Regions from separate parts of the Brachybacterium avium genome, predicted to be linked through region 1. Evidence: predicted binding sites of a transcription regulator. Region 1 holds the regulator's gene; each other region holds the start of a gene.

The links. Region 1 encodes LexA, which represses DNA repair genes until DNA is damaged. Its sites were predicted from a motif close to TCGAACANNTGTTCGA; they were not measured.
Region 2: the regulator LexA is predicted to act here: its motif matches at 1,176-1,191, upstream of CFK39_RS14585 (HNH endonuclease signature motif containing protein).
Region 3: the regulator LexA is predicted to act here: its motif matches at 1,302-1,317, upstream of CFK39_RS01625 (HNH endonuclease signature motif containing protein).

Annotation. Positions count from the first base shown of each region.
Region 1 covers NZ_CP022316.1:2,963,896-2,967,167, reverse strand. The annotation lists gene nrdR (transcriptional regulator NrdR) at 148-630, opposite strand; gene CFK39_RS13295 (LysM peptidoglycan-binding domain-containing protein) at 659-1,051, opposite strand; gene lexA (transcriptional repressor LexA) at 1,221-1,925, shown strand; gene CFK39_RS13285 (ATP-dependent DNA helicase) at 1,960-3,272, opposite strand, start outside.
Region 2 covers NZ_CP022316.1:3,250,542-3,253,813, reverse strand. The annotation lists gene CFK39_RS14585 (HNH endonuclease signature motif containing protein) at 1-1,164, opposite strand, end outside; gene CFK39_RS14580 (4-(cytidine 5'-diphospho)-2-C-methyl-D-erythritol kinase) at 1,898-2,824, opposite strand; gene rsmA (16S rRNA (adenine(1518)-N(6)/adenine(1519)-N(6))-dimethyltransferase RsmA) at 2,824-3,272, opposite strand, start outside.
Region 3 covers NZ_CP022316.1:354,924-358,195, reverse strand. The annotation lists gene CFK39_RS01635 (ATP-dependent DNA helicase RecG) at 1-422, shown strand, start outside; gene rsmD (16S rRNA (guanine(966)-N(2))-methyltransferase RsmD) at 424-1,002, shown strand; gene CFK39_RS01625 (HNH endonuclease signature motif containing protein) at 1,507-3,012, shown strand; gene CFK39_RS01620 (GNAT family N-acetyltransferase) at 3,064-3,272, shown strand, end outside.

The sequences.
Region 1 (3,272 bases):
ACGACCGCCGATCAGGTGTGCGCTGCGTGAGCGCACGAGGGATATCTTATGCATATCCGCGGGAGCCTCCGCACCAAATCCGAGATGTGGGAGGAAACCGCCTGGGCGGTGTGTCATCGGACACGATCTGCCGCTCGCCGGGCGACCTCAGGCGGTCGGCGTCCCCACGGGGTCCTCGCCCTGCGGCGCCTCGGCGCGCAGGCGCGCGATCGCCGCCTCGAAATCCTCGAGCGAATCGAAGCCCCGGTAGACGCTCGCGAAGCGCAGGTACGCGATCACGTCCAGCTCCTGGAGCGGCTGCAGGATCGTGAGTCCCACCTGGTGGGCATCGATCTCTGCGAGGCCGCTGGAACGGATGCTCTCCTCGACCCGCTGGGCGAGCATCGCCAGCTGGTCATCGCTGACCGGCCGGCCCTGACAGGCCTTGCGCACCCCCGAGATCACCTTGGCCCGGCTGAACGGCTCGCTGACACCCGAGCGCTTGAGCACGGAGAGGGAGGCCGTCTCCGAGGTGGAGAAGCGTCGGGAGCAGTTGGGGCACTGGCGCCGGCGGCGAATCGTCGCGCCGTCGTCGGACGTGCGGGAGTCGACGACGCGGGAATCGGGATGGCGACAGAACGGACAGTGCATCCGCCCAGAATACCGGCCTTTCAGCCGCTCAGCGGGTCTCGCCGCCCAGGACGGGAAGCTGGATCTCCTGACCTGCGGTGATGCGACCGGTGGGAAGCTGATTGTGCAGTCGCGCCTGGGCGACGAACTCCTGCGCACTCATGCCCTCCGGCGCGTACTGGTCGGCATAGCCCCACAGGGTGTCTCCGGTTTCGACGGTCACGGTGAGGGGCTGCTCGCTCTCGGTGCCCGCCATCGCCGGCAGGTCGACCGACAGCAGTACGGCAGCGGCCACCAGCAGACCGAGCACGAAGGCGAGCACCGTGACGAGCAGGCGACCGCGACGCGTCGGCTCGAGTCGAACGCGTGCTCGGGCGGCGGCCTCGCGACGAGGCGTGCCCTGCGACGGGAAGGGAAGGGCCGTGGCAATATCGGTACGCATATCCGAACTCCTGTTCGATCGAATGTATGTGCGACTGTAACCCCAGTCGCTCGCGACACGCAACAGCAGCATCGAACACATGTTTGGCTTCTGCGGCGTGCCGCCCTACGCTGGGTGACAGGACAACGGAACCGCATGGGTCCGACAGACGACGCCAGGAGGCCGCACGATGACGCCGAGCACCCCCCAGCCGATCCCGGCCCGCGGCGATGCCCCGGCTGATGAGCGCACCGCGGTCCTCACCCGTCGCCAGCGGCTGATCCTGGAGACGATCAACGAGGCGGTCGCCGCGCACGGCTACCCGCCCACGATGCGAGAGATCGGTGATGCCGTCGGGCTGACCTCGTCCTCCTCGGTCGCCCACCAGCTGCAGTCCCTCGAACGCAAGGGCTTCCTGCGCCGCGACCCCAAGCGACCGCGCGCGATGGAGGTGGTGATGCCCGATGCGGACGATGCCCCGGCCCCGCCGAGCCCGTCGCCCGAGCCCGAGATCACTCCCAATTCGGTGGCCGTGCCGCTGGTGGGCCGGATCGCCGCCGGCGCTCCGATCACCGCCGAGGAGCACGTCGAGGACGTCTTCACCCTGCCCCAGCGCCTGGTGGGCGACGGGGACCTCTTCCTGCTCCAGGTGGTCGGGGATTCGATGATCGACGCGGCCATCTGCGACAGCGACTGGGTGGTCGTGCGCTCACAGAGCACTGCGGAGAAGGGCGAGATCGTGGCCGCCATGATCGACGGCGAGGCCACGGTCAAGACCTTCGTGCAGCGTGACGACCACGTCTGGCTGATGCCCCACAACCCGGCCTTCGCCCCGATCCTCGGTGATCATGCCGAGATCCTCGGGAAGATCGTGGCGGTCCTGCGGGCCGTCTGACCACAGCCCGCCCCTGCCGGTGAGGTCGGGGCGCTCAGGCGTCCGCGAGTCGGCGCAGCGCTGCCAGAGCGGCCTCCGGATCCGCCGTCGGCCACAGCGGCGGCATGGACTCCCGCAGGAAGCTCCCGTACCGCGCGGTCGCCAGGCGCGGATCCAGCACCGCGACCATCCCGCGGTCCTGATCGGAGCGGATGAGGCGCCCGGCCCCCTGGGCGAGCAGCAGCGCGGCATGCTGGGCGGAGATCGACATGAAGCCGTTGCCGCCGTGGCGTCCGATCCGTTCCTGCCGGGCCGCGGTCAACGGATCATCCGGGCGCGGGAACGGGATCCGGTCGATGGTGACCAGCCGCAGCGACCTGCCGGAGACGTCCACCCCCTGCCACAGGGTGAGGGTGCCGAAGAGGCTCGCATCCTCCTCCTCGCGGAAGGTCCGCACCAGATTCGCCATGGAGTCCTCGCCCTGCACGGCGATCGTCAGATCCAGCCGGGCACGCACATGCTCGGCCGCGACCTCCGCGCCGCGGCGCGAGGAGAACAGGCACAGCGCTCCCCCGCGCGAGGCCTCCACCAGCTCGGTGAGATGGTCCAGCATCGCTGCGGAGGGGCCGTCCCGCCCCGGCGCCGGGAGGTGCCGGGCGGTGTAGAGGATCCCCTGGCGGCGGTACTCGAACGGGCTGCCCACATCGAGCCCCGCCCACGCGCTCGAGTTCCCGGAGGCCGGCAGCTCGTCCTCCGCCACCCGGTCGCGGCGGGCCAGGCCGACCTCACCGGCCGCCGGTTCGAAGCGGCCACCGAGCGCGAGAGTGGCAGAGGTGAGCACTGCCGTGCGCTCCTCGAGGATCGCTCCGCGCATCGCCGCCGCGACGCTGAGCGGCGCTACCTGGATGCTGGAGCGCCCGGTCGCCGGTGAGTGCGAGATCGAGACCACGTCATCCTCCCCCGGTGCGGTCAGGCGCTCACAGACATCGATGATCTCCTGCAGATTCGCGCGGACGGTCTTGCGGGCACCCGCGGTGGAGTCGTCACCGGCGTCCTTCGCATCGGAATGCGCCGTGCGCGCCTCGACCCGCAGCTGGGTGACCGCATCGGCGAGCCGCTCGGGCAGCTCACCGATGACCCGCCCGTCCGTGGCGAGCTCGAGAGATTCACGCAGCTCCTCCGAGGCGTCATCGAGAGCTGTCCCCGCCACACCGATCCCCCGCAGGTCGCGGACGGTGCCGCGCAGCATGCCGGGGCTCAGCACATCCGTGACGGCGCTGGTGACGCGTGGGGAGAGATCGTGCGCCTCGTCGAAGACCACGACATCATGATCGGGGATGATGCCGAGGCTGTCGAAGGCGTCGATGG
Region 2 (3,272 bases), 290 kb from region 1:
GGATTCGACAGCGACGAGCTGGCCGTCCTCCGGGTCGGTATAGAGCCGGCGCAGGGTCATCACGAGCTCCGGATCCTCCTCGACGGGCGTCATCGCCTCGCGCATCTCCTCGCGGATGTGCTCGAAGGGCACCGCGCCGTAGCCCTCGATGGTGGCGGCATCGGCGTGATCGGGGGCGAGGAGGGAGCGGTCGGTGATGATCACGCCGATCTCCAGCGTGGACGGATCGATCCCCTCGCCGCGGCCGATCAGTGCGTCGGCGAAGAGGTCCGCCATGATCTGCTGATGGCCCCGCCGATCACCATGAGCGCGGGCCTTCTCCGCAGCGATCGAGAGCCCTTTGCGGAGGCGGGCGCCGTCGAGCCCGGCCAGGCGCGCGGTGACAGTGCACATGCCGTGCTCACCGCGGCGCACGGTGACGCTGCGGTCCCTCTTCGCCGTGCGATGTCGTTCAGCGGCGCCGTCCGGATCCAGGCCGTGCAGCACCTTCTCCGCCTCCCCGCCCCATTCCTCCGGACCGCAGTCCTCGAGGTAGGGCAGGTGGGCGGTGAGGATCTGATCGACCTGCGCGCGTTGCTCGGGGCTCGCCGGCGCCATCGTGCGCCCCACCCTGTGCGCGGAGCCGGGCACGATCTGCCCGCGGGCGAGCGCGGTGAGCATGCCGGGCATCGAGCGGACGAGACGACGGCAGGTGGCCATCGACTGACCGGCGCAGGACCGGGACTGCTTCAGCGCCGTCGAGACCTCGGACCGTGCGATCTTCAGCGCCTGCTTCGGCGTCTCCTCACGACGCCGGCAGTCCTCCGTGACCGCCTCCTCCAACCGGATCAGCGCCCGTGCCTGGACCGCGGCCACCGCCCCGGACAGCTCCTGGAGCCCGGACAGCACTGCGATCGCCTCCGTGGCCGACAGCCGATCCAGCGAGGGGGCGCCGTCGGCCCCGAGCCGGGCGAGCACGGTGCGCGCCGCAGCCACGTCGACGTCACCGATCCGGAGCTCGCCGACACCTGCGTCGATCGAGAGCGCGCTGCGCACTCCGGGCCCCACCGACGCCGCGATCGACCCCTCGGGACCGCTCCCCGAGGTCGCACGCAACGGCACGATCCCGGGAGCGTCGTGACCGGCTCCCGGTGCTTCCTCGCCCTCGTACGATTCACGTGCCATGCCTCATATTTTCGCACAGAGATTCGATGAAGGGAAGATCTCTGTGGATCCTACTCATGAGTAGCTGCTCATTGTGGATAACCTCCACTGGGGAGGAAAGGTGATTCGCCCCTACCACCCCTCAACGTTCAGGTGACCACGCAGAAGCCCCTCGAATGCTGCGTCTCGCACGAGTCCCGAGGAGTCTTCGAGGGGCGACGGCGCGACCGGCCGCGAGCCTCTATCGCGAGCGAGAGCGCAGCCGGCGTGGGGACGATGTGCACGTCAGAGCATGCACAGGAGCAGGATCGGCAGAAGGAGCGAGACCTGACCCTCCGGGGGCGGGTCGCCGAGGGTCCGCGATCCCCCGTCTGCCACCCATGTGCTCAGCGCCGGCAAGAGCACCCCTCTGTGCAGTCCGCGCACACCGCTACTGAACATTCCGCAGGGCTCATGAGGTCACATCTGTCCCTCCCACGAAATGACGCCACCCAGCAGCCTCAGCAATCCGTTCGGGAAGAGTGGAGAGATCCCGCGCAGACATTCCTGAATCGCCTCCTGCCAGCGCACCGAGACATTTCGGCGGAGCCCCGGACATCGCGGCCGCGCCCTCGCCGACTCCTCCGGGGCGCTCACCCGTCGTCGTCTCTTCGGGGAGGTTCGGCACGTCCGATGAGAGAGGTCGGGCCGGTGGTCGCGATTCCGGCCATCCACCGCAGGAAGACCGAGCCCTCCGACACCGGGGATCGCGGAGTCACTCCTCCTCGAGCACGCTCGCTCCCGGCGCGGACCCCCGGGCCACCAGGCACGACTCCACCAGCGCCTCGCTCATCAGCCCGGCCGCGATCGAGCGGGCCTGCGCCTCGCCCTCCACCAGCACCGCGACCGTCGGGCCCGAGCCGCTGACCAGCGCCGCCAGGGCGCCATGCTGCTCAGCGGCCTCGACGACGGGCTCCAGCCCCGGGTGCAGGGCGAAGGCGGCGGCCTGCAGGTCGTTGTGCAGGGTGTCGGCGAGCAGCTCGACATTGCCGCCGCTGAGGGCCTGGAGCTGACGCTCGTCGATCGTGGGTTGCGTGGCCGGGGTGCGCCCGCCACTGGCGGCGATCTCGTCGAACCGGCGGAACACCTCGGGGGTGGAGAGATGACCACCGGGGACGGCGAGCAGCCAGGTCCACTCCCCGTGGGTGAGCACCGTGGTGAGATCCGCGCCGTTGCCCCGGCCGAGCGCCGTGTGACCGAGCATCGCAAAGGGCACGTCGGCACCGAGCCGGGAGCCGAGCTGCCGCAGGCCATCACTGCCCAGCCCCAGGCCCCAGAGTCGATCCAGGGCGACCAGGGTGGCGGCGGCATCGGCCGACCCCCCTCCCATGCCCCCCGCGATCGGGACCTGCTTGTGGATGTGGAGCGCGGCGCCGTCACGGAGATCGAACTCGGTGCGCAGCAGCTCCGCCGCTCGCAGGGCCAGGTTGGACTCGTCCAGCGGCATCTCCCCCGGCACCTCGGAATGGACCTCGAGGCTCATCCCGTCGGCTCGGGTGGCGCTGATCGTCTCGTAGAGATCCACCGCCTGGAACACGGTGGCCAGGGCGTGGTAGCCGCGGTCATCGACGGCGCCGACCCCCAGGGAGAGGTTGATCTTCCCGGGGGCGCGCACGACCACCCGCCGGCGCGCGGGCGGCATCAGCAGATCTCCCTCTCCGCCTGGGCGATCGCGCGGAACTCCTCGATGCCCAGGGTCTCGCCGCGGGCGCCCGGGTCGATGCCGGCGCTGCGCAGGATCTCCTCGGATCGCGCCGCGGAGCCCGCCCAGCCGGCCAGCGCGGCCCGCAGCGTCTTGCGCCGCTGGGCGAAGGCGGCGTCGACGACGGCGAACACCGCCTCCCGCTCGGCGTCGGTGCCGAGCGGCTGCTCGTGCCGCACCAGCTCGACCAGTGCGGAGTCGACGTTGGGGACCGGCCAGAAGATCTGCCGGGAGATCCTGCCCGCGTGCACGGCCCGGCCGTACCAGGCGGTCTTCACGCTGGGCCCGCCGTAGGTGCGTGATCCCGGGCCTGCGGTGAGGCGATCCACCACCTCGGACTGCACCATCACCAGGGCGGTGCGCACGGAGGGGAAGCGCCCGAGCATCG
Region 3 (3,272 bases), 850 kb from region 1:
ATGCCTCGACGATGATCGTGCTGGACGCGGAGCGCTTCGGCGTCTCCCAGCTCCACCAGCTCCGCGGCCGCGTGGGCCGCGGCGAGCATGCCGGCATCGCCTTCTTCGACACCACGGCGGAGGTCGGCGCGGAGCATTCCCAGCATCTCCAGCGCATCGCCGACGCGGTCGACGGCTTCGCACTCGCCGAGCTCGACCTGCGCCGCCGCGGCGCCGGCGATCTGGTGGGGGAGGAGCAGTCGGGCCTGCAGCGCACCCTCAAGCACCTGGACGTGATGCGCGATGCCCGCGCCATCGAGCAGGCGCGGGAGGATGCCTTCGCGGTCATCGCCGCCGACCCCGAGCTCGCCGACCATCCCGCTCTCGCAGGCGCCATCGCGGACCGCCTGCGGGATGCCGACCCCGACGTGGAGAGGAGCTGACATGCCGCGCATCGTCGCAGGCCAACTCGGGGGCCGCACTATCCCCGGGCCGCCCGGCGCGGGCACCCGCCCCACCTCGGACAAGGTCCGCGAGGCCCTGTTCAACCGTCTCGAGGGCTGGGGCGCCCTTGCCGGCGCCCGGGTGCTCGACCTCTATGCGGGCACCGGCGCGCTCGCCTTCGAGGCGCTCTCCCGCGGCGCCGAGCACGCCCTGCTGGTCGAGCTGCACGGCCCGACCGCCAGGCAGCTGCGCCGCACCGCTGCGGAGCTCGGGCTGACGGATCGCACGGAGATCCGCTCGGGGAAAGCGGCGAGCGTCTCCGGCCAGCTCGCTGCTCAGCACACCGCCGATCCTGCGGTGCCCTCCGCCGACCTCGTCTTCCTCGATCCGCCCTATGACGTCCCCACCGAGGCGCTCGAGCAGATGCTCATTACCCTGCACCCCGCACTGGCCGACGACGCGCTGATCGTCGTGGAGCGCTCCTCGCGCACCCGCCCGCTCGAATGGCCGCAGGGGTGGGCCGACGACGGCACCAAGCCCTATGGCGAGACCGTGCTGCAGTTCGGCGGCCCGGCCTGAGAGGCCGGGTCTCCCGTTCGCTCGGTCGTCGTGCAATGACAGGCTCTGTCCACAATTCTCAGCCGCGGCTTGCATCGTCCAAAACAATGTGCATATCTCACCGTGTGTGCGATGAGCTGGCGAATTGCCACCGCTCGTGCAGCGAATGCGTAAAGCGGGGCGTTGCCGAGACCGGTCGTCGGCGGAGTTGACCTGCGAGTATCCACAATATGTGTGTTCCCTGTGGAAAGCTGAACATTCCTCCACACTCCTCGGTTATCCACATTTTCGTCGAGAATGCTCGCATCCCCTGGCGTTAGCCGATCGTGTGTTCTAAAGTGAATCACGTAGATATCGCGAACGGTCCGTGGAGCGGACGGAGCGGTGGATCGACATCGAGGTCACGAAGGGGGCGTCATGGAGCATCGCGCCGACCCCTCCTCCGTCCCGACTGCGTCGAGGGGCTCCAGGGCCCGCTACGGGGAACCTCCCCGCAAGCCTGTGGAGGCGCGCACCCCGCTCACCGTGGAATCTCTCGTCGACCGTGCCGAGGTCACCCCTCGCACGCCGGAGTCCGCGACTGTGCTGCGCATCTTCCAACGGCGCCGCGAGGAGCACGCCGCCCTCTTCGTGGCGGAGATGCGAGACCTCGCCTCCCTGTGGTCGGAGGACGACGAGCACGATGAGAAGGCGCTCCACGCCCTGGCCGCCGCGGTAGGACTGCGCACCAAGCTCACGCGCGGCGAGGACCGGCTGCGCGACGCCCACGTCGCCCTCACTGACCTGCCCTCCTGCTTCGCGCGGGTGGGAGAGGGGGCCCTGCCCGTCGAATGGTTCGAATGGCTGATCCGCAGCGTGCTGCGCCTGTCACCGCACCAGCGGCGTCAGGTCGACGAGCGGGTCGCCGCATGGCAGCTCGAGTCGATCGACGTCGAGCGCTTCTACCGCGAGCTGCACGCTCTCGTCGTCTGGTTTGGGCGCGCTGCCGTGCAGGAGACCCCGCAGGAGCAGCGCTCGGTGTCCCTCGCGCCGTCCTCCGACGGTGACGGCACCGCCTGCCTCATGATCCGTGGGCCGATCCCCGAGATCTCCGCCTTCGGTCAGCGGCTCGACGCCGCCGCCCGCGCAGTCCAGGATGCCCAGCGCCGCGCCCTCGACACCGGAGCACCGATCGCCTTCGACCTCGATGGGGTGGCCGCTCGGGAAGGACGCCAGCTGTCGCTCTCGGCCCTGCAGTACGCGATCGCGGTCCGCTCGCAGCTCGATACCGGGGCCGTCCAGGTGCCGGACCCCGCTTTCCGACTCTCCCTCGTGGTTCCGGTGCTGACCCTCCTCGGGCGCTCGAACGCGCCTGCGACCCTGGACGGCACGATCCCGATCCCGCCCCGCATGGCGCGCGAGCTGGCCGCCAAGGCGCCGACCTTCGAGCGCGTGCTCACGGATCCCGTCACGGGGGAGTACCTGCCCTCCGCCTCACGCACCTACCGCCCCTCCGCGGCGATGGCCGAGAATCTCCGACTGATCGACCCCGTCTGCGCGGTCCCCGGCTGCAGCCGCAACGTCATGACCGTCGGCGAGATGGACCACATCGAGGAGTTCGATCTCGAGGCCCCCACCCACGGCGGGCCGACCAGCATCGAGAACCTGCATCGCCTGTGTCGCCGCCACCATCGGATGAAGTCAGCAGGCCTGCTCGACCCCGTGCGCGAGCGCGAGACCGGGGCGACCCGCTGGCGGCTCGCCGATACTGCGGTCTGCGACGTCGCGGCGAACACCGACCTGGTCACCCGCGAGCTCGCCGACCGCCTCCGGGCCGCCTGGCAGCGATACGGCGATGAGCTCGAGTTCGAGGCGATGATCAGCACCGGTGCCTTCGACGAGTCGCGGGCCGAGGACGCCGACCAGGCTGAGGCATACCGGTGGGGATGCCACCTGATCGATTACTACTCACGCACCGAGTACGACGAGGCCGACGATCCCGGCCCACCGCCGCTGACACCCCTGCCCGGCCAGGGACCACCGCCATACTGATCACCGCCGTGCCGCTCTGCGCAGCAGTGCCTGCGGCGATACCCTGCACCGATGATACCCGCACTCGCCGAGCTCGACTGGCCCCTGCACACCGACCGCCTCGAGCTGCGCCCGGGTCGGGAAGAGGATGCCGCGGCCATCTGGCCCTGGTACCGGATGCCCGAGGTCCAGGAATGGACCACCACGCTGAGTCCCACCCTCGCGGAGCACCAGGAGCACTGGGTCCGCACGCTCGGATCCGCCGTCGTCGGCCTGCACGA